3 regions of the Desertibacillus haloalkaliphilus genome follow, and region 2 is predicted to be linked to each of the others. Evidence: riboswitches for the same ligand, from Rfam matches in the RefSeq annotation. Region 2 holds a riboswitch; each other region holds the start of a gene.
What was found. Region 2 has a riboswitch for cobalamin ahead of KH400_RS06775 ((2Fe-2S) ferredoxin domain-containing protein). Riboswitches for the same ligand answer to the same signal wherever they lie in the genome.
Positions count from the first base shown of each region.

Region 1: another riboswitch for cobalamin. It lies ahead of KH400_RS11210 (ABC transporter substrate-binding protein); the one in region 2 lies ahead of KH400_RS06775 ((2Fe-2S) ferredoxin domain-containing protein).
Region 3: another riboswitch for cobalamin. It lies ahead of cobJ (precorrin-3B C(17)-methyltransferase); the one in region 2 lies ahead of KH400_RS06775 ((2Fe-2S) ferredoxin domain-containing protein).

Region 1 covers NZ_JAHPIV010000009.1:14,408-22,187, reverse strand. Annotated here, with positions in the region: gene KH400_RS11220 (heme ABC transporter ATP-binding protein) at 1-611, opposite strand, end outside; gene KH400_RS11215 (FecCD family ABC transporter permease) at 634-1,686, opposite strand; gene KH400_RS11210 (ABC transporter substrate-binding protein) at 1,649-2,653, opposite strand; cobalamin riboswitch at 2,821-3,005, opposite strand; gene KH400_RS11205 (MogA/MoaB family molybdenum cofactor biosynthesis protein) at 3,146-3,661, shown strand; gene KH400_RS11200 (ATP-binding protein) at 3,845-5,644, opposite strand; gene KH400_RS11195 (response regulator transcription factor) at 5,644-6,360, opposite strand; gene ccsB (c-type cytochrome biogenesis protein CcsB) at 6,676-7,780, opposite strand, start outside.
Region 2 covers NZ_JAHPIV010000005.1:33,533-41,312, reverse strand. Annotated here, with positions in the region: gene KH400_RS06790 (lanthionine synthetase LanC family protein) at 1-86, opposite strand, end outside; gene KH400_RS06785 (hypothetical protein) at 226-675, opposite strand; gene KH400_RS06780 (hypothetical protein) at 1,258-1,701, opposite strand; gene KH400_RS06775 ((2Fe-2S) ferredoxin domain-containing protein) at 2,958-3,368, opposite strand; cobalamin riboswitch at 3,632-3,825, opposite strand; gene KH400_RS06770 (GTP cyclohydrolase II) at 3,934-4,689, opposite strand; partial or broken gene KH400_RS26385 (NAD(P)-dependent oxidoreductase) at 5,007-5,136, opposite strand; gene KH400_RS06765 (LLM class flavin-dependent oxidoreductase) at 5,244-6,329, opposite strand; gene KH400_RS06760 (VOC family protein) at 6,347-7,198, opposite strand; gene KH400_RS06755 (winged helix-turn-helix transcriptional regulator) at 7,592-7,780, shown strand, end outside.
Region 3 covers NZ_JAHPIV010000012.1:98,329-106,108, forward strand. Annotated here, with positions in the region: gene cobA (uroporphyrinogen-III C-methyltransferase) at 1-800, shown strand, start outside; gene KH400_RS14415 (sirohydrochlorin chelatase) at 810-1,643, shown strand; gene KH400_RS14420 (NAD(P)-binding protein) at 1,640-2,257, shown strand; gene bioB (biotin synthase BioB) at 2,564-3,565, shown strand; cobalamin riboswitch at 3,705-3,891, shown strand; gene cobJ (precorrin-3B C(17)-methyltransferase) at 4,188-5,798, shown strand; gene KH400_RS14435 (sirohydrochlorin chelatase) at 5,821-6,681, shown strand; gene cobK (precorrin-6A reductase) at 6,700-7,467, shown strand; gene KH400_RS14445 (precorrin-8X methylmutase) at 7,473-7,780, shown strand, end outside.

The sequences.
Region 1 (7,780 bases), on a different contig from region 2:
ATGCTTGCCATATTTAAATCATGCAAAATCGCAACAACGGTTAACTCGTCACGTTTTGACCACTGTTTCAACGTATCGAGCAAACTCATCTGGTAAGAGATATCAAGATGGTTCGTTGGTTCATCAAGCAACAGTACCCGAGGTTCTTGTGCAAGCGCTCGAGCAAGTAATACTCGTTGTCGTTCCCCTCCACTGAGGGATTGCAAGGGTTTATCTTTAAAGCCGTATACACCCGTTTGAGACATCGCTTCTTCTATCACTTGTTCATCTTCATCGCTTTTAAAATGAAAAATTCCCTTTTGATGCGGATACCTTCCTAGAGCAACAATATCCTTAACTGAATATGTAAATGAGGTATCCGAATTTTGCGGTAATACGGCAATGTTGCGGGCTAATTCTTTGGAAGTAAATGCTTGTAAAGGTGTATGATCATATAAAATTTCACCTGATTGAATCGGTAAGGAGCCACTAATCATTTTCAACAAGGTTGTTTTCCCGCTTCCATTAGGACCAAGAATACCAAAAATTTCCCCTTCTTTTACCGAAAAAGAAACATCCTTTATCACCTGATCACTTCCATAACCACCTGAAACGTTTTTTACTTGTAGCATTAAGTCTTCACTCCGTAACTCTTTATTTTCGACGCTGCCGTACAAGGATCATGGCAAAGACAGGCCCCCCAATTAAAGCTGTAATCACACCAATCGGTAATTCTGTCGGTGAAAGAATGGTCCGAGCGGCGAGGTCTGTTAGGATTAAAAATCCGCCACCAACGAGCATCGACAGAGGTAAGAGGTGACGATGGTCACTACCCCAAAGTAATCTAGTTAAATGAGGGATCACTAAGCCAACAAAGCCGATCGTCCCGGATACAGCTACTGCTGAGCCGGTTAATAACGAGGCCCCTAATAAAATCATCATTTTTCGTACTTGAACATTGACACCAAGGTGCTTTGCTGTTTCTTCACCAAATGCTAATGCATTTAATTCACGGCTATTGGCTAGTAAAAGCAACGTCCCTAAAAGAAAGAATGGAATAATGAGGTAAACGTAATTCCATCCCCTCATGGCCACACTTCCCATGAGCCAACTAATAATTTGCCGCAACTCTTCTCCTGTCATTGCGACCATTAATGAGATCAATGACCCTAGAAATGAACTAAAGATAATACCTGCTAGAATAATCGTCTCAGCTGACATGGATCTTTGCACTAAGCGCGCAAAGAAAATCACAAGAAATAATGTCACAAAGCCTGAAACAATACTAACAACAGGTAACGTGAATGCACCTAATATAGGAAGAGATATTCCTAAAAAAAATACGAATACAGCCCCTACAGCCGCACCCGATGACACACCTAACGTATAGGGATCCGCTAGTGGATTTTTCAAAAAACCTTGAAAAGCAGCGCCAGCTACCGCTAATGAGGCACCTACAAATAAAGCTAGCAATACACGCGGTGCACGTATGTCGATGACAATGTTTGTAAGCATCGGCTCCACTGCCGTTTGAATCGGTAATTGTAAAACTTCAGATCCAAAAATCGTCAAAATGGTGGAAAAGGGAATCGATAACGTTCCAATCGATATCCCTACAAAAATTGAAAAACATAAAAATAAAATGGCAACTAGGTACGCTACTAATATATTATTGTGAAAAAACTTCTGGATAGATGAGCTTTGCAAGTTCCTCGACCCCTTTTGCAAGACGTGGACCCGAACGAGTAACTTGATCCGAATCAACATCATACACACGCTCAGTTTTAACTGCTTCGACGTCACTCCATGCAGGTCTACTCATGATCTGTTCTTTCGGATTATCGATATAAAACCCATACGTCGTAATGATTACATCTGGGTTTAATGATACAGCTTCCTCCTCAGTATATTGGGTCCACCCTTCACTTTCCTCAGCGGCATTTGTAGCTTGAATAATCTCTAGCATTTCATGCATAAATGTCCCTTTGCCTGTTGTAAAAATCTCAGGTGCTGGAGCTACTTCGACCCATACCTTCACTCGGTCTTCATCCCTGACATTAGCAGCTGCTGTTTCTTGGATATTTTCAATCGTTTCTTGCATCTCAGTGATGATCTGATCAGCTTCTGTCATTGTCCCAGTTGCCTGGCTGATCATTTCTATCGATTCATAGACTTCTTGAATTGAATTTGCATTATTGACAATAAGAACATCAACCCCAGCGTTTTCCAACTGTCTGAATCCTTCACTTAAGGAGTCCGCATTTGATGCATGTCCTAATACAAGGTCAGGCTGTACGGCCAACACTTTTTCTACATTAAAATTCATATCTCCGATGACTTCTTTTTCTTGTGCCTCTACCGGAAAATTACACCATTCAGTTACACCTACAATATTGTCTTCTAACCCTAGTGCAAACGCAATTTCGGTATTACTTGGAATAAGCGTAACAATACGTTCGGGCTTTTCTTCAAATGTTACTTCATTATCAAGTGCATCTGTCACTGTTACTGGGAACTCAGCACCAGTCACTTCTTCACTTCCCTCTGATTGATCTGCCTGTTCTTGAGGTTGTTCTTCATTTACTGAGGTATCATCCGTTTGACCATCTCCACATGCTGTCATCATGACAGCAGCCAATACTGCTACAATCAATTGCAAATACCATTTCTTCATACGTTTCCTCTCCTTTTCAATTCTTTGGTGACTAACATTCAACTGAACGTATCAACCTATGAAAAAAAGAAAAGGCTCCCTCCTTGGGAACCTTAAAACAGTAAAGTTAGGTTGATAATCGTTGAACAACCATCAACACTATAAACTGTTTCACCTTTTCCTCGAAGGATTCACACATCTTTAAGGCAGGTCTCCTGACTTACGCATTAACAAACCATTCTCCTTCCCATCCAAGTTGGACAGTGGCATGTAAACAGTTCTGGCGCTTACAGTGGCGGGACCGTGTTGGATTTTCACCAACTTCCCTTTTAACATTCATGAATATTGAATGACCTTAAATATATAAATTCAGTTGTTTTGATTGTTTCATTATACATTCTTTTGTCACTGTTTAACAGTAGTTTGCTAGAAAATTGTGAAACGGTAGACACCTTTGTCGAACCATCTGGTATAATGAGGGCAATAATAATCGCTTATAAAGGGAGTGATAATATGTCTGTCGAGGAACATAAAAAGCAAGCAGCAAGCTCAGTGAAATGTATGATCATTACAGTATCAGACACACGAACAAAAGAAACCGATAAAAGTGGTAAACTAATCATGAAATTGCTTGAAGATCGCAATAATGAAGTAAGTGAATATCAAATTGTAAAGGATGAATACGATGATATTCGATCGCTACTACACAGGGCTTCTGAACGGAATGATGTTGACGCTGTGCTCTTAAACGGTGGCACAGGAATTTCTTTTCGAGATACGACATATGAAGCGGTTCGTGACTCATTAGATAAGGAGATTCCAGGATTTGGTGAGCTGTTTCGTTATTTAAGTTACGCTGAAGATATTGGATCTGCAGCGATTTTAAGTCGGGCAATTGCCGGCATCTGCAAACATACAGCCATTTTTTCAATGCCTGGTTCGAGTGGCGCTGTGTCCCTAGCTATGAACCGATTAATCTTGCCTGAACTTACCCATGTACTACGAGAAGTAAACAAAGACCGGCGTTAATATCCATTAACGCCGGCCTTTCGTTACACAGATAACGATTATTTAAACAAATCGGTAAAAAAGGGGACCCCATTCAACCGCGACCTTAGGAACAATAGATAAAGTTTCTATTCTTTCTCAAAGGGGCGCAGTCACATTTGGAATTATCCCTTTTTTTTGTTACGTATGAAACAAAATTATTCGTTACATTTCGTCTGTTTCCTCGTTTCGGTGTGGAAGATAAAAGGTAAATGTCGTACCTTCATTTATTTTGCTGTGTACAGATATTTGTCCACCGTGAGCTTCTACAATGTTTTTGGCAATCGCTAATCCCAAGCCTGTCCCCGAACGTCCACGTGTTCTTGCTTTATCTGCTTTATAAAAACGTTCAAACACATAAGGTAAATCTTCTTCCGGGATCCCTGACCCTGTATCTTGCACATCAACTTTTATTCCCTCATCTAACGATGTGACAACTAATTTCACCCGGTCATCTTCACCCGTGTGTCGAATTGCATTATGAATAAGGTTTGTTAACACCTGTTCAATCCGATCAGGATCAAACCATAATATGTCATGATCGGTCTTTACATCCATTTCTAAACGTATTTGTTGTTCATTAGCAAGCCCTTGAAACTTTCGCATAATCCGACTAGAAAAATCTGTGACGTTCACTTCTTCACGATTTAACTGGATATGTCCAGCTTCCATCCGTGCGATATCAAGCAATTCATTAACAAGACGCCCCATTCTTAGCGACTCATCATATATAATCTGCGCCAGTTCTTTCTTTTCTTCATCAGAACCAGCGATATCATCAATAATAGCCTCACTGTACCCTTGTAACATCGAAATCGGCGTTCGCAGCTCATGAGAAACATTTGCAATAAAGTCTTTACGTAATTTATCATGACGGCGCTCTTCAGTCACATCACGAATGACGGCAACTGCTCCGCGGACAAATGACTTGTCATATAAAGGTGTCATTAACACCGCCCAACTTCGTCCTTGAAGATCAATTTCTGTCATTTGCTCTTTTTCGATCGCGACAACTTGTTGAAATAATTTCTTAATGTCTTTAGGTAAATCTGCTGCGGCTTCACCATTTAACCCTTGCTCATAAAACCATGCTTGCATTAATCGCTCTGCTGGTGGGTTAGTCACAACAACTTCACCCTTACGATCGAGTGTAATAACCCCATCTGCCATACTGCTCAGGATTCGTGACAATTGTTCTTTTTCTTGATTAAGGGCAGCTAAATTCCGATTTAATTCACGCCCCATGCGATTAAAAGCAATCGCAAGTTGTCCAATTTCATCATTCGTTAAGATTGGCACCTTCGTATCAAATTTCCCTCTTGCCACTTCAAATGATACTTGACGCATTTTTCTTAGCGGAGCGGTAATTCTTGAAGACAAGAAAAAAGCAAAAACTGTCGTCATTACAATCGCAATGGCGGCTGACAGGTAGACAATTCGCTTCGTTTCATCAGTCGTTTGCGCAATGACATCTAGTGATTGATAGAGAAACACGGCCCCTTCATGATCATCGGTAACGGTAAGTGGAACTCCAACGATCATAATTTCGTTATGTATTTCTTCACCGTCAACATAAAAAGGAAAATCACCTTGACTGACAACGACTGATTCACCCTCAAACACATTCGATAAAACAGGATCTTCTCGGTAAATAGATACTGGTAAATTGACAAGACCTACCTCATTTTGAGAATACCAATCTTCCTCATTTTCCTCAATAATTAAAACCTTTGTATGGTAAGAGTCTGCAATTTTCCCAATTGTTGAAAGAGCTGTCTGGCGATCTGCATACTCTTCCATAATGGTCGCTATTAGATTGGCTTGGTTTGTCAATTGTGATTCAGCATCTTGAATATGCGATCGCTCAAAAAACTGTAACAACATGACCATTAAAATTGTCAGTACTACGGAAACAAGCAGTAAGATTGTCAACCACAACTTACCGACTACACTACGCCAAAGCATTATTCTTTCGCTACCTCGAATTTATAGCCAACTCCCCACACGGTAGATATCATGTTCGCTGCCTCCGTTGAGACTTTATTTAGCTTTTCTCGTAAACGCTTGATATGGGTATCAACTGTTCGTAAATCCCCAAAAAAGTCATAGTTCCAAACATCTTTTAGCAATTGTTCTCTTGAGAAAACTTTATCTGGAGATTGCGCTAAATATAGCAGCAACTCATATTCTTTTGGTGTTAAGTTTATTTCTGAATCATTAACTGTAACGCGGTGTGCATCATTATCAATTGTTAAGTGTGAAAAGACAAGAACGTCCTTAGTGCCCGTATCCGTTTGCAGGAATTTAGTTGAAGATGATCGTCTTAATAATGCTTTAACACGTAGAACGACTTCTCTTGGACTGAATGGTTTAACGATGTAATCATCAGTTCCAACTTCAAATCCTTGCACACGGTTCGCTTCTTCACCTTTGGCTGTTAACATAATGATCGGTGTTGCCTTCGTTTTTCTTAGTTCCTGACAAACCTCTACACCATCCATACCTGGCATCATAATATCTAATAAAATTAAATCGTAGTCTTTTTCTAAAGCCATCTCTAGGGCCATCTCACCATTCTCGGCATCTTCTACAATATAATTCTCACGTTCAAGGTACATTCTTAATAAACGACGAATACGCTCCTCATCATCTACGATCAAAATTTTAGCTTCAATGTCCATGTTTTAATCCCCCATTTAATAGTTGATTCATTTGCGATTTCTCAAACAACGAGCGTTTAAGAAAAGCCCCCTGCTCTCAAATACACCCAGCCAATATAAGGTTACGCCCCCTTTACGCACCTCACCGATAGCCAAATTTCGAGCATGTACATCTATTATTGTACCATGTTCTATGAACGTTAATAAACAACAAAAAGAGGCAGCCCCAAAGCCAAGCAACAGTCACCCCAGGCACAATAGATAAAACTGAATGTAAAGGTTTATCTATTGTACCCAAATGAGGTGATCAGCTACTCATAGGAGAGCCTCTTCTCATTAGGCATATGAATGTAAACCGGCGATGACAAGGTTAACAAATACTAGATTAAACATGATAATCGCAAACCCGATCACACATAACCACGCTGATTTTTCTCCATGCCAGCCTTTTGACAAACGTAAATGTAAGTATGCGGCATAGAACAGGAATGTAATTAATGCCCATACTTCTTTCGGATCCCATCCCCAGAACCTTGTCCAAGCAATCTGTGCCCAGATCATCGCAAAGATAAGGCCTCCTAATGTAAAGACCGGGAAACCGATCGCGATGGCTCGATAACTAACTTCATCAACCTTTTGTGGGCTAACCCCTTTTAGTAGCGGTTGAATAATCGCCCCAATTCGTTTTCTGAAAATTAATCGTATTAGCCAATACAAGACGACACCAGTAAGCAATGACCAAATCACCGTGTTCAAGTCCCATGCTTTGATCCAACCCGGCATCGTGATCAATGGTGAGAAACGATCCTCAGTTAATAATTGAGCTTCATTTGGACCGATCAAAGCAGGTAGATTGTAGGTGACCTCTGCTTCTACTTCATTTTCATTGATATACGAAAAATTCGCCTCATAGTTTGCAGCATTGAAACCATAGCTAATCACAATATAGCCGAAGACACTAAGTAGTAAAAACAAAACCAATTCTAATGAGAACGTTTTTTTATTCGACTGTGTAAAGTCTAACGTTCGAATTAAATAAATCAGACCAGCAACGAATCCGATCGCCAAGATCCCTTGTCCAAGTGCCGTTGTAATGACATGAATCTTCAACCAATAACTTTGCAGCGCTGGGATGAGTGGAGCAATGTCACTCGGAAACAGCGATGCATAAGCGATAATTAACATGACGATTGGCATTGTAAATAAACCGAGTATATTTGAGCGATATATCGCATATATAATGATAAAGGCTAATCCCATCATAATCCCTAGAAAAGCCGTATATTCAAACATATTACTTACAGGGGCATGTCCGCCTGCAATCCAGCGCAGGATAAAATACCCCATTGAAAACAGAAACGCTACAATCGAGAAAATAAAACCAAACGTCCCCCAGCGGTTTCCTTTCATTTCACCGTCACGATTTCGCCATTTTTTCCCT
Region 2 (7,780 bases):
TTCGTTGTTCCGACATTAGCCCAGGGATAATTGATTTCTGGGTTGAGATGATATTCGTTAAGAATCTTAACGAATTGATTCTCCATAACATCCTCCCCTTACCCTTTTTCAGTTTACAATAGACCGTCATTTATACATTTCATTGTATATCGTTATTCTTTTTATTGAATCTTTATGATAGTAAATCATGCTCTTCCACACTTTTACTTCATAAAGCAGTGTAACCTAGTAACCTCTAGGTGGATATCCATATGGTTGCATAACTCCTGGTTGAACAAACCCTGGTTGAACCATTCCTGGCTGTAATCCGTTTGAATACGGCTGTAATGGTTGTAAAACTTGTCCTACTCGTGTTCTTTGACAAGATCCGTCACCACAAGTCCAAGCACAACTTATACCACAAGTCGTTCTCGCACATGATCTCGGAGAACAATTTACCGTTTTACCGCATGAAGCATGACCACAAGTCTCCTGACAATATACTCTCTCAACTCGATTATCGTGAAACTCATCTACATCCCCATTCTTTATATTTTGAATCATCGAATGCTTTGTTTCATCATCAAGGTACTCCAGCTTTTTAATTGTTTCAACGAGATCATGAGATAATTCTCGAAAAAACGTTTTGTCTTTCTTTGCATGGTTAATCAGCTTATTTAATGTTTCATCAATCATACTCTAACCTCCGTCATAAACCTTTATATTTTTTTATACACCTTTATATATCTTTGCTTATGTTGAAACCTATGGACAAGGCAGTCCAAACTTACAAACATTCTTAGTTATTGCCCCATTGCGAGTACCATCCTGGTTGGATAAATTGATGTGGGCTGGGCAATTGAGGACCAAGGAAGCGGGGGTGTAGCGGGTGGGGCCGAAACACCTGCGGCTGTACAAAAGTAGTGTGGGCACAGGATCCCCTACCGCAAGTATTCCCACATGTAATTCTTAAACATGTTGTTCCACAGGAATCCGCACATGTTTGATTACACGATCGCCGCCCGCACGTAATAGCATTACAGGTCCAACCGGAACATTTAGGGTGAGCAATTACACGATTTGATGTCTCTCCATCTTTTTGACCTTGAATGTAATCAATCATGTCATTCTTCGTATGAGAATCAAGATAATCGACGTTTTGTATTGTTTTAATTAAGTCGTTTTGCAACTGGCGAAAAAAAACTTTGTCTTTCTTTGCATGATTAATTAGTTGATGTAATCTTTCTAAATCCACGCTATTCACCTACCTCACTTAGTTTAAATATACGTTTGTGGAGGATACCCTGGTCGAAATGGTTTTATTGGTAAAGTACCAGGTTGAACATTACCTCGTAGAAAAGGAGCCTGAACTTCGGGGATTTGAGGCTCAAGTGGTGTCATTTGTAAGCCTGCAGTTGCTCCACCACAGGAACCCAAACAAGTATTGCCCCCACAACTGCTTCTACATGTTACTCTGCAAGTTCTCCTTGTTCCACATGTGATAAAACACGATGCATCACCACAAGTCACGCTACACCTTCTTCTCGCATCAAACTCACTTTGATCTTCATATAATAAGCTGTTAATGAGCTGCCGTTTCGTCTCATCATTGAGATAATCAAGAGTTTGTATCGTATGAATTATGTCATGAGATAGTCTTTGAAAGAAACGTTCATCTTGTTTGGCCTGAGCGATCAATCTTTGTAAATTCTCATAATCCATTATTCTACCTCCTGTTACTTAAATAAGTTAACTTAACAAAAAACATAAATTATCCTATGTACAGTTGACCATTCAAGTGAGTTAAGAGAGAGAAGTAATTTTGCGGTTTGTTATTTTAAAAGTAAGGTCTTTGTTCTAGTCTTAGGCATTGGCCACTTTAACCAAAAACAACCCCCTTTAACTCAAGGGGGTGATCAATAGACAAATTTATCGTTGATACATTATTGATTCATTAAGGTTTTAACTTCTGAAAAGCCTAACTGTTGAAAAAAGTCGAGTTTATACAGCAAATAGCCAGCAAAATTCCGACCAATAACGTTCTTTCGATCTTTGTTGTATACTCCTTCATGCTTTCCTACAAGCACTTACCATGGAGATATTGCATATTAACAGCTATGCCCTGTCGATTCCCACGTACCACTTTTACACTCGTGCACCCTGCCATCCATACAAATTTTTGATCCATTACTATAACATTGACCAGCGTACATACAATCACAAGCCATTAATTCCCCTCCATTCCAACTCCAGCCCCCTATAGGCTGAATAGGGTGAGGAGGACGAGGTACAGGTTGATATAGCTGTCTAAAGGGTGTCGAAACACCATATAGTTCATTACATCTTTCCATACATCGATCTTTTTCACTCAAACAATAATCAAAACGGTATCCTCGACGTAAACATCGACGTAACTCTTGTTCACAAATTACAGTACATGTGTCAGGACCCGCTGGTTGTACTCCCACCTGAAATTGAGGATAGGATACAAATAAAGGAACTTGTTGTCTATAAGGGAAATACGGCATAAACATCGTTGCTCTCTCCTTAATCATTCACAAATGTAGTAAAGAACAGGTTGACTTTCTTGAGAATCCGTAAGAGTAAATGAATTGTTACCTATAGGTAAGGAACTGATAGTTTGTCAAGCGGGCTCAGAGGTACAAATCGATATATTGTTGTATACCTATAGGAAGGGCATTTATCCCCCTTTATGACTGTTTATGTATGAGGATAGCCAATTGCATTAAGTAAACGGCCCAATTTGTGAAATTGGGCCGTTTTAAAAAAGAGAGGTCCTAAATTAACTGCGACTTCTGATGTGGGCGGAGGAGCGGGTTACATTATAGATTGATATTGCTAATTTAACCCATGAATTCCCCCCTTTGAGAGCTTCTATCAGGCATTGTAAGTAATTGGTAGTCTATTGATGATATTAAAATCTTCCTATGAATCATCTTTTCTTCATCCTGATCGTTTTATTGCTTATCCATAGACAATCCTTTTGTTACTCTAGCTACCTTTTCCTGAATTTTTTTCTCCCCAATGACCGTTTCCTCCGTTCTTTCAAATGCAATGCCATTATATTGGAAAGAAACTTTATTTGATAACTTCTCATTATCATTAGATAAAGATGAAATTAAATGAGAAGCATCTTCTGGTTTCAGATCCTTATACCATCTACCTGATGGGTACACAACTAATACACATTTATCTTGGCAACGTCCATTACAGCGTGTTCTAGTTGTATGAATCTCATGATCTAATCCTCTTGCCATAATCTCTGCTCTAACTGCCTGTGTTAACTCTTCTGCTCCAGCTTTGTTACAACTGCTTCCGTTACATAGTAAAATATGATGTTTAGTTTCTGTTAAATCCCATGTAGCCATTCTATTCCCCAACTCCTAAATATTTTTTTCGCATATCTTTTCAAATCCCTAATTTTCTCTAATCAGTTTTTTCGTAGTGGTAGCAAATCATTTGTTAAATACCTAATGTCCCTTCATAGCCGCCTGTTGAGCAGCCCAGGTTATGAACAAAATAAAAAGCCCTTCCTCACACTAGAGAAAGAGCATAAACGGCATATTTGTCATTAAGACCTTTATGAAAGTCAGTCCTGCCGTTTAAACTTCTCACCCCCCGAAGAAATAAAAAACTTTTGGAAATTGAGGCAGGTCTCCTGACTTGTGCTTCCCTTTACTCTGAGCCTTCCCGTATAAGCACCTCTTCAGTTCCTTATACAGTGGTCATTCTCATTTCATCCACACTTACAGTTGCGGGGACAGTTCTGGACTTTCACCAGATTCCCTATTAAGTCTATATAACACCTAAACTTCCTATTAAATATTAAATTATGACCAAAGAAATAATATTTAGACAATTACTACAATAACTTATAAACAAAGGAAATTCAATCTATTTAAACTTCCCCTATTCCACAAGTAGAATTCATGACTAGTCATTACAACATGTCTCCTCTTCTCCAATGTGACCCGAACGAATTACTTTTGTTTCTAGATATTTTTCATTAAACTCTGATCGATCTCCCCATAACGACTCTCTTCCTGATACCGGTAAACCAGCATTCTTTAAAGCCTCTAATTTTTTCGGGTTATTGGTCAATAAAGTAACAGGCTTACTTCTTAATGCTTTTAAAACATGAATCGCATCACTATAATTTCTAGAATCATCAACAAAGCCAAGCGCTTCATTTGCCTCAACTGTATCGTAGTTATTCTCTTGGAGAATGTAAGCCATTGCTTTGCTAAATAGACCAATTCCTCGTCCTTCATGATTAGCTAAATAAAATAAAGCACCTGTACCATGTTCAATAATATTTTTCATTGATTGTTTTAATTGATACCCACAATCACACCTTTTACTTCCGAAAATATCTCCTGTATGACAGATGGAATGCATTCTAATAATGGCATCATCACTGTAGCTAAAATCACCATAGGTTAAGACACTCGATTGCTGTAATTCGGATAAATTAGCTGAAGATAATTTATCAATAATACGGTCAAAGTCCTCTGTTACCTCACCACAATTTAACCAACAGTACCAATTGAATTGAACTGTCTCTCCATCCAAATTAACCGGAAGTTTTATAGGTCCAACTAAATAGATGGCACCTTCCTTTGTTTTAATTAGTTGAATTTTATCTTCAAGTATTGAAAGAATCCTTGACTCGAATTTTGTTTGTGTCATCAGTATCCTATCCTTTTTTATTATTTTGTCGTTAAGGTAATATTTCCATATAGGGAAATTAGTGGTTATGGGTTTCTGAATTAGTAATGCTCTTTTGCTCAAACCTAGTTTAGGGCAATTGATCATTTATCCCGTTATAACTGTAATATCCTCACTTGAAAAAAAGTGGGGCGAAAATACAATTGGATGTTTTTTTGTATACAAACCGGGACAAATAAGAAAGACGACTACGAAAAAGTGGTCGTCTCTAGATGTACCAGTAACGTTGCAACAACAACGTAAAGGGGCTTTAGTAGTTCTCATTCAACATAGGAGCTTATCGCAGAGGGAATGATAAATGTCCATGTAATAGTAGTGGATGTTTCTTGTAACTCCTGCAAGTTTCGCCCTTGCCCTTTCGCTTGTCGGTATAAATATCTCTGGAAAATCAGGTGTACCGATTACTGAATCATAATGTAATTCGCCCTGCAATACAAAACAGAATACCAGGTACCTATCTTGCATTTGACGTAAGGTTTTTATGCACCAGTAATCCTGTCATTGCCTACCTAAAATCATGCCAATGTTTCATTTTTTATTGATTTACTAGTTGCTTTTTTTATTATTGGTGCAACTTCTGTCGCTAGTAATTCAATACTTTTCGCTACTTTACTAACAGGCAAGCCGCCTATATCCAGCTGTGCTAGAAAACGTGTATGTCCAAAAGCCTCATGTTGTCTTAAGATTTTCTCCACAATTTGCTGCGTACTTCCTACAAACAATGCGGTATCTGGGCCTGTCATTTGATCGAAGTCGTCCTTTGATAATCTCGTTCCCATTCCTCGTTGACGATTCACATAGGACCAATAGTTCGAGTAATATGGGAAGAATTCACTTTTCGCTTGCTGAGTTGTTTCAGCAATATAGGCATGCCCCGTTACGCCAACCCTTAAGTCTTCTGGGGAATGCCCGGCATTTATTCCGGTTTCACGGTAAAAGTCAACGAGCGGTTTAAAACGTAATGGATCTCCGCCTAATATCGCTAGTGCCATTCCAACGCCAAATTTTCCAGCACGAACAGCACTTTCCGGCGAACCGCCAACCCCGATCCAAACTGGTAAGCGTTCTTGTACTGGCCTCGGGGCAATTTCAGCATTGTTTAAAGATGAACGGAACTTTCCTGACCACGTAACGGTCTCATTTTGAGTTAATTGTAAAAGCAAATCCATATGCTCTTCAAACAATTCATCATAATCGTTTGTGCTATACCCAAACAGCGGAAATGATTCTATAAATGCTCCCCTGCCAGCTATGATTTCAGCTCGACCATTTGAAAGTAAATCTAATGTAGCAAAATCTTCAAAGAGACGAACCGGATCAAGTGTACTTAACACACTTGTAGTACTTGTTAATTTAATTCGTTTTGTTGCATGTGCAATAGCAGCCAATATGACTGCAGGTGAAGAAGAGGCATAATCTAGACGATGATGCTCCCCTACCCCAAATATATCCAGCCCTGCTTCATCAGCAAGTGTTGCCGCTTGAATGATTTCTGTTAATCGTTCTTTAACCGTTACCGTTTTTCCAGTTAATGGATCAGGACCAATATCTGCAAGTGTGTAAATCCCTATATCGATGCTTGTTTTTTCTACAGTAGACATCCCAAAGCCTCCCAACCTTATACCGCTAACTCTACTCGATTTCCAGAAGGATCAAGCGTAATATAATGATTATTTTCTTCTAATACATCCACACCAATTTGTTTCAATTGTGTTACTACTTGCTTTCGTGCTTCTTCATTATCAAAAATGAGCGTAAACGATTCGAGACCTACACTATTTTGGGCCGGAGCTTTAGCACCTACACCATTCCATGTGTTGACCCCAACGTGGTGGTGATATTTTCCGTAAGAAAGGAATAATGCCTGCCCGCCAAATCGATTGACGACATCCATTCCTAATCCTTTTACATAAAATTCTTCTGTCTTTTTTAGATCGGATACGTGCAAATGAATGTGACCCATGACCGTTTCAGTCGGCATTTTTTCCCAACGACTATTTGGTGTAGCATGCTGTAGCAATTTTTCAAAATCTAGTGGATCAACAGTCATTGCTATCTCATCACCATTCCAATTCCATTCAGACGGAGTGCGGTCACGATAAATTTCAATCTGGTTTCCATCTGGATCATTTAGATACAGTGCTTCACTGACAAGATGATCTGAAGCCCCAAAGCGAATTCCTTTATCGACCAAATGCACGACAATATTGGCTAAATCTGATTGATCTGGTAAGAGAATCGCAAAATGATACAAACCAGTGGTTCTTCCTTGTTTCGGAATAACATTTTCAGGTTGTTCCAGTGATAAAAAGCTAGTTTTCCCATCAGTCGTTAGTTTTGCTGTTGAAATTGTTTTTTCTAAAACACTGAATCCCAAAATATCTTGATAAAATTCTATTGAACGTTGTAAATTTTCTACTTTAATTTTGACATGCCCAACAAACGTTGTAGGTTTCGTATGATACCTCATAGTTTCCCCCTAATATTATTTTTCTTTATTAAAAATCTTTTGATCCAAAGAAATCCGTGATGAATCAGCTAAAACGAAATAAATAATATTGCTCATAAAACAAGTTATATACCATTAATCCAAGAATCCCAATACGATCAAAAGCGCTAACGGTATTTGCGAGACGACCTTGGAACCTTGATGCCCAGAATAAAAAATATAAGTCATACTACTGCTCTTAATATAACTTTCCAAGTTCTTGTTTATCTATTGCCATTCCCTTTTTTAAGTTAGTTACTTTATGTAAGTAAGTATATTTAAATTATCCAATTATGTCAAGTAACTAAATATTCTATTGTAATTTAATATCTGCTTTTGTGGTACAATAGAAATCAAGAGAGGTGAATTTTAAAAATGAAACAACGTACAATTTGCCCAAGATTTGAAAAGGCAATTTCGTTATTAAGTCAAAGGTGGACAGCATTAGTGATCTATCAATTATTATTGGGATCACAAAGGTTTAATGAAATACAATCTTCTATTGGTATAAGTGGTAAGGTCTTATCAGAACGATTAAAGGACTTAGAACACCAAGGGGTAGTG
Region 3 (7,780 bases), on a different contig from region 2:
ATATTGTTAGCATTCGTAAAAAAATACAATGGTTTGAGAAAAAGCCATTGAAAGGAAGACAGGTATTAATTGCAAGAACAGGGACAAATCGTGGGAAGTTAGCAGAGGCATTAACAAAACAAGGGGCAGAAGTGTTTGAGTACCCGCGCATGCAAGCTGAGTCTCTCATTTCTGAAACATCTTTTATTAAAACGATTGAGCAGGTGGCACGCTATACGAATATGTTATTTACTTCCCCTGAAAGCGTGGAGTTCTTTTTTCGGGGATTGCGGCACTATCAAATTGATATTCGCTCCGTTCAAGCCACCTTCTATGCCGGATCTGTTAAGTCAAAGCGGGCACTTGAAGCGTACGGATGTATCGCTAACGTGATCGACAATGTGAACATGGACGTTGGGGACTGGTTAGTTATTGGTGAACGCGATTATGAAAAAGAACAGAGGTTTCAGTACATGGGAGATTACCTTGCAGTGTATAAGACAAGTGCTGTTAAGCAATCGAATGAGACGTTTAGACGTCTGCGACAAGAAAACACATTAAATACAGTTGTATTCCCAAGTGCTAGAGCCGTTACAAATCTAGTTGAAACAGTGCGAGCACAAGGGGAAGACCCAAGCCAACTACTTGCAGATGCAGCAGTCATTTGTATGGGAAGTCGATCATTTGTAGCAGCGAAACAAGCTGGGTTTAACGTGGCAAGTACGTCAAAAACGCCTAGTATTGCCGATGTTATCGATTCGATTCAAGAGCAAGTACAAACAAATAAGGAACGAGAAGAAGTTGAAATTGTTATTAAGTAGGTGAAAGATATGGAAGCCGTTCTATATGTCGGGCATGGAAGTAGAGTAGAGCAAGGGAATGAGCAACTTCGCTCCTTTGTAAGTGAAGCGATGGCAAGCGTTGATATTACGATTCAAGAGCTTTGTTTTATTGAATTAACAGAGCCGACAATCGCTTCTGGAATTGATGCTTGTGTAAAACGAGGGGCTACGAGCATCGCTATTATTCCCGTCCTGCTTTTGACAGCTGGTCACGCAAAAGTGGATATACCAAGAGAAATTATGCGTGCACAAACAATCTATCCTGATATTACGTTTCGTTATGGGCGCCCATTTGGGGTCACTGAGACGGTGATAACCGTTATCGGAGAACGGTTGAAAGAGAAAGGATTTCTGTTTGAATCGGAGAGTAGACCTACCATGCAAGAACGTCAAGACGTATCACTCCTTGTTGTTGGTCGAGGGAGCAGTGATCCTGATGCAAACAGTGACCTTGCAAAAATCAGTCGTCTTGTTTGGGAACATTATCCTGTTACGTTTGTGGAAACGTGTTATCTCGCTGCCACGTCGCCTAGTTTTGACGAAGGGCTAGACCGTGTACTAACATTGCCAACAAAAACGGTCTATGTTTTGCCTTATTTATTATTTACAGGTGTGTTAATGAAACGGATGGAAGAAAAAATCGATTCCTTTCAAAGACGTAACAAACAAGTGATTTTGTGTGACTACTTAGGCTTTCATTCAAAATTGATTCATGTGTTGATTGAGCGGGTGAATGAAGTTGTTGGGGGTAGGTACAATTTTTTGATCACAGATGAAAGTGATCGTTCTAGTCAGCTAAAGACCATGGAGGCGAGAGTATGACTTACCCACTTATGGTGAAGCTTAAAGGGAAATTGGTTGTCGTAGTTGGTGGTGGGGCAGTTGCGACGAGAAAAATCAAGCGATTAATACAAGAAGCAGCCGATGTCACAGTTGTCTCTCCCTACTTAAGTGAATCACTGCAAATACTTATTCATGACCATAACCATCGTTTGACGTGGGTGCAAGATCGTTTCAAAGCTTTGTATATCAAAGATGCATTTCTGGTGATTGCTGCTACAGATGATCGTGACGTGAACCGTAGCGTTTTTGAGGCAGTTAATCAATACCAATTAGTAAATATTGTTGACCAGCCCGAACTTAGCAATTTCTATGTACCGTCAATGTTAAAGAGGGGAGAGTTGACAATATCGGTGTCCACAGGAGGAGCTAGTCCTATGCTTGCTAAGCACATTTGCCAAGATCTTGAAAAAACGTATGATGAACGTTATGAAGAGTATCTTGAATTTCTATTGAAGTCGAGAAAGGATATTATTGAACATGTTCCAGAACGTACTAAGCGTAAGCAAATGTTTCAAGAGTTAGCTAGTAAGCGATTTTTAGAGGCTGCGGATCGCCAGCGGGAGTTAGAAAAGTTAATGAAAAAGTTGAATTGACAAAAGGCCGTTTTTCGGGCCTTTTTTTATTAGGTAAAGGGTACGGAGTGCGCCAACAAAGGTGAGGTGCCCAGGAAGTGGGCTTACTCACGCCGCCTTTGATTGAAGGATGAGGGAGAATGCACTGAAGCAGAAAGGAGTAAATCAGGAAGATGGAAAAGGGTACGGAGTGCGCTAGCTACGAAGGTTTGATTTATGATTGGATTCACAAAGTTTTTGAGGAACTCAGTGGAAAATAATGCTTGTCAACTTGAACTCCTTAATGTTAACCTTTAATTAAATAAGGTTAACGAAAGGGTGTATGAGATGACGATAACTGTCAATGAGAAAAATCGTTGGGAACAATTCGCTAACAAAGCATTAACAGGGGTCCCTCTAACAGTTGGAGAAGGACTTGAAGTGTTACAAACACCAGATGAGCAAGTATTACCATTATTGCAAGCTGCTTTTCGGGTGCGAAAACACTACTTCGGGAAAAAAGTAAAGCTAAATATGATTATTAATGCTAAAAGTGGTTTATGTCCGGAAGATTGCGGATATTGCTCGCAATCCATTGTTTCGGATGCACCGGTGGATAAGTATTCCTTTCTTGATAAAGAAACGCTCGTAGCCGGTGCGAAGGAAGCGATGAATCGAAAAGCAGGAACGTATTGCATTGTGGCAAGTGGACGTGGACCGACGGATCAAGAGTTAAATCAAGTTGTAGAAGCTGTCGAGGAAATTAGAGAAACGATGCCATTAAAAATTTGCGCTTGTTTAGGTCTATTGAGTGATGAAAAAGCAGAAAAGTTAAAGGAAGCGGGGGTTCATCGTTATAACCATAACCTTAATACCCATGAAGATAATCATGAAAACATCACCTCAACTCATACGTACGAAGATCGTGTAAACACTGTCGAATCTGTGAAGCATGCAGGAATGTCACCCTGTTCTGGGTGTATTATTGGCATGGGAGAAACGGACGAACAAATTGTTGAAACAGCGCTTGCCTTACGAAAGCTTGATGCTGATTCCATTCCAGTTAACTTCCTTCATGCGATTCAAGGCACGCCCCTTGAAAATTACGGTCGCACACATCCAATGAAATCGTTGAAAGTATTAGCTTTAATGCGCTTTATAAATCCAACCAAAGAAATTCGTGTATCTGGTGGTCGTGAAGTGAATTTACGTACCTTACAGCCCTTAGCTCTCTATGCTGCTAATTCAATTTTTGTAGGTGATTATTTAACGACTGAGGGTCAGTTAGTAGAGGATGATCATCACATCATTGAGGATCTTGGTTTTGAGATTGAAGAATGTGCGCTTTGAACCTCACATGACTGAAATCACGAGTGTTCTCTCCCTATTCAAAAATAATAGTATTTTTCGACAAGAGTAGTAGTTTTTAGGAAAATTTCATGAAAATAATTGACAAAGTTTTTCGCCTGCTATACTGTTATAGTTAACAATTTCATTTAAGGGAAAAGGTGAGGGTTACGATTCGTAACCTTCTAATAGGGAAGTCGGTGAGAAACCGACGCGGACCCGCCACTGTAATTGGTTGCTCTCTGCGAAACCACTGTTCATATCGAATGGGAAGGTGTAGAAGAGCGAGAACCATAAGCCAGGAGACCTGCCTTTTCTAACAACACTGTTTGACCTACGGGGAATAGGGAAGTGTTAGAGAGCAGAGTCTAAGTTGAATACTAAAAACTAGTAAACAATCATTCAAGCATCTCTAACCTTCCAATAATGGTTAGAGATGCTTTTTTCGTTTTAGATGTAGCAGAGAGTATGTTAACAAGGGTACGTATACTCTCACATTGAGGTAGAGTGTGAAGAATAGACGAGAGATTCATAAACTTGAGTAAAAAGGGATGTTTAATAAGTTTAGTGATCATGCTGTTTGGTCACAACAAGTCATTGGAGTCTATAGATGGGAGGAAGTTGTATGGAAATGAACCTAGGGAAATTACTAGTCATTGGATTTGGGCCTGGGAATGAGGAACATATGACGTTTCGGGCAAAAGAGGCGATTTTGGAAAGTGATGCAGTTATCGGTTATAACACATATATTGATATCATCCGTCCACTATTGACAGATCAAGAAATTGTTCGTACCGGGATGACAGAAGAAGTCAGTCGTGCTCAGGAGGCGGTCAGGCAAGCAGAACAAGGTAGGAGTGTCGCGGTCATCTCGAGTGGCGATGCTGGTGTTTATGGGATGGCTGGTTTGATTTATGAAGTGCTCATTGAGCAAGGGTGGAAGGAAGAAACAGGCGTAAGGGTTGAGATTATTCCAGGAATTTCAGCGATTAATTCTTGTGCGTCGCTATTAGGTGCACCTGTGATGCACGATGCCTGTACGATCAGTTTGAGTGATCATCTAACGCCTTGGGAATTAATTAAAAAGCGTGTAGAAGCTGCAGCTCAAGCGGACTTTGTCATTTCTTTATACAATCCAAGAAGTGGGCGAAGAACTCGTCAAATTGTTGAAACACAACAGATCCTCTTAAGCTATCGGTCACCAGATACACCGGTCGGGTTAGTGAAAAGTGCATACCGCGAGCGTCAACACGTGGTTATCACTGATCTTGCACATATGCTTGATCATGATATCGGGATGCTAACGACAGTTGTGATAGGTAATAACTCGACGTTTATGTACGACGGTAAGATGATTACACCGCGTGGCTATCAACGCAAATACACGTTAGATAGCGAGGAACAGCAATTAAAACCGCACCAACGATTACAAGAACAAGCTGAGCCTTGGGCTATGCACCAAGGTGGATCTCAAACAAAAGCAGAGGTAGCTTCAGCCGTTGACTTAGCTGAGGAAGCTATGACAAAAGTAGGTTGCAAGGAGTCTGAACATAAACAGTCATCGGAATTTTCAAATGAGTTTAGGCAACAATCGATTTTTGAATTTGCTGTGTCTCCAGGTATTGCAAATAAAAAGATCAGCGCTCAGCAAATGCTTTCGATTGCAGAAATAGTTGGTGAATCAGGGACAATTGAGTATACACCAGACCATGAAATGCGAATATCGGTACATACGGATCAGCCAGATGAGATCACGTCAAGGTTAAAAACTGAGGGCCTGTTGTTATTACCGATAGGCAATGTTGTTAAAGTGAAAGCATGTGACTTTTGTGATGGTGAAAAGCGTGATGCGATCCCTCATGCAACGGAATTACAGGAAAAGCTAGGTGGGTTGTCTGTACCAAAGGCAATGACCATTGGCATTAATGGATGTGGAATGGCCTGTTACGGTGCAACGGCAGATGACATTGGCATCATTTATCGAAGACAAAAATTTGACCTTTTTTTAGGAGCAAAACGTACAGGTAGAAACGCGCATGTCGCACAGCTCGTGGCCGAAGGTGTAGAACCAGATCAAATTGTTGAAACCGTTGTGGCTGTTGTTGAACAATTTCGTGAGCGCGGTTTACCAAATGAGCGTTTTCATAAATTTTTTAAACGGGTTCAAGAGATTAATGGCTTCAAGTTCCGTGATGTACCGGATCAAGTCGTTGTTGATGAAGTTTGTGGAGATTAAATAGAAAAGGGATGTGTTACGCATGAACGCTGTCTTATTTATCGGTCATGGAAGTAAGAAGAACGAAGGAAATAGTGAAATTGCTCAATTTGTTGAATCAATGAAACCGGAGCTCGATGTCCCGATTGTAGAAACATGCTATTTAGAATTTGCTCAGCCATCTATTGCAACTGGCATTGAGCGTTGTATTGAGCGAGGAGCGACAAAGGTTGCTCTAATCCCAATGATGTTCTTTGCTGCCGGACATTCAAAAATACATATTCCAGATGCAATTGATCATGCAAAAGAAAAATACCCTGCAGTAGAATTTAGTTATGGTCGGCCAATTGATGTCCATGACAAGCTGTTTGATATTTTAGAGTCACGGTTGTCCGACTGTGGATTTTCGAGTGAAAGTAGCAACGAGGAAGTATCGATCTTGCTCGTTGGACGAGGAAGTAGTGATGCGGATGCCAACAGTCAGTTGTATAAAATCTCAAGGTTATTATCTGAGCGATTACAAATGACAAATGTTGAGCTCTCTTTTATTGGTGTAACGACACCGACGGTTGAAGAAGGGGTGCAACGTTGTCTGAAGCTTGGCGCTAAAACGATTTACATCGTCCCTTACTTCTTCTTTACGGGAATTTTGATGGATCGTATGGAAGACAAGCTTGCAAACTTTACATCGGAATATGATGATGTTGTGTTCAAGATGACAGATTACCTCGGCTTTCATCCCGCACTTAAAACGATTTTTATTGACCGAGCAGTAGAAGCACTAGGTGGAAGCGCAAAATTAAATTGTGACATGTGCGAGTATCGTTTACATGCATTAGCACATATGGATGTTCACCATCATCATCACGACCACGACCACGATCACCACCATGTACTCAAGTGACAAAGGAAGGAGCAACAAATGATTTTAGTCATAGCAGGGACAAGTGATGCTAGAGAATTAGCGATTGAGATCGACAAACAAGGGTACCAGCTGATCACATCAGTCGTGACAGAAAATGCAGCGAAATCATTAACAGAGGCTAGGTTACCGGTTCGGGTTGGACGGCTGGCAGCTATTGACATGGTTGATTTCATTAAGGAACATCAGATTACTCTTATTGTTGATGCGAGCCATCCTTTTGCTGAGGAGGCTTCTCGAAATGCGATTGAAGCTGCAGAACGCTCCGATACTCCTTACATTCGTTATGAACGAAAAGAAATAACGAGCTATGATGCGATTGTCACTAAGGTAGCGTCATATGAGGAGGCGGCTGATGTTGCCAGCAACCATCAAGGGGTAGTGATGTTAACAACTGGAAGTAAGACGCTTCCAACATTTGCGCAAAAATTGGTTGGCTTAGAAGGTGTGAGGTTTCTTGCGCGGATGTTACCTCGCAAAGATAATCTCGAACTATGTGAACAATTAGGGATTGAACAAAAAAACATCATTGCGATTCAAGGACCATTTTCCAAAGAATTAAATAAAGCTCTCTACAGGCAATATGGAGTTACGTTAATGATCACAAAAGAAAGTGGGAAAGTCGGGTCGGTGGATGAAAAAGTTGAAGCGGCACGTGAATTAGGAATCCCGATTGTGATGATCCAACGCCCTAGGATCGGTTATGGAAATGTGTATTCAGACATTCCCCAAGTAGTAGAACAGATTAAAAAAATAAAAAAGGTGTGATTGAAATGGATTTTTCAACTGAATTTAAACCGTTAACAGTACAGCCTCAAGAGATTGAAGGAAAAAGTTTTGAGATGATTACTGAAGAGATCGGAAAGCATTCATTTACGCAAGAGCAATATCCAGTTGTCCAACGGATCATTCATGCATCAGCCGATTTCGATCTAGGCAGAAGTGTCGCATTTCACCCGGATGCAGTCCGTGCCGGCGTTCAAGCGATTCGATCTGGGAAGAAGGTAGTAGCAGACGTGCAAATGGTTCAAGTAGGTATTAGTAAACCGCGACTTGAGAAATTTGGTGGAAGTGTCCACGT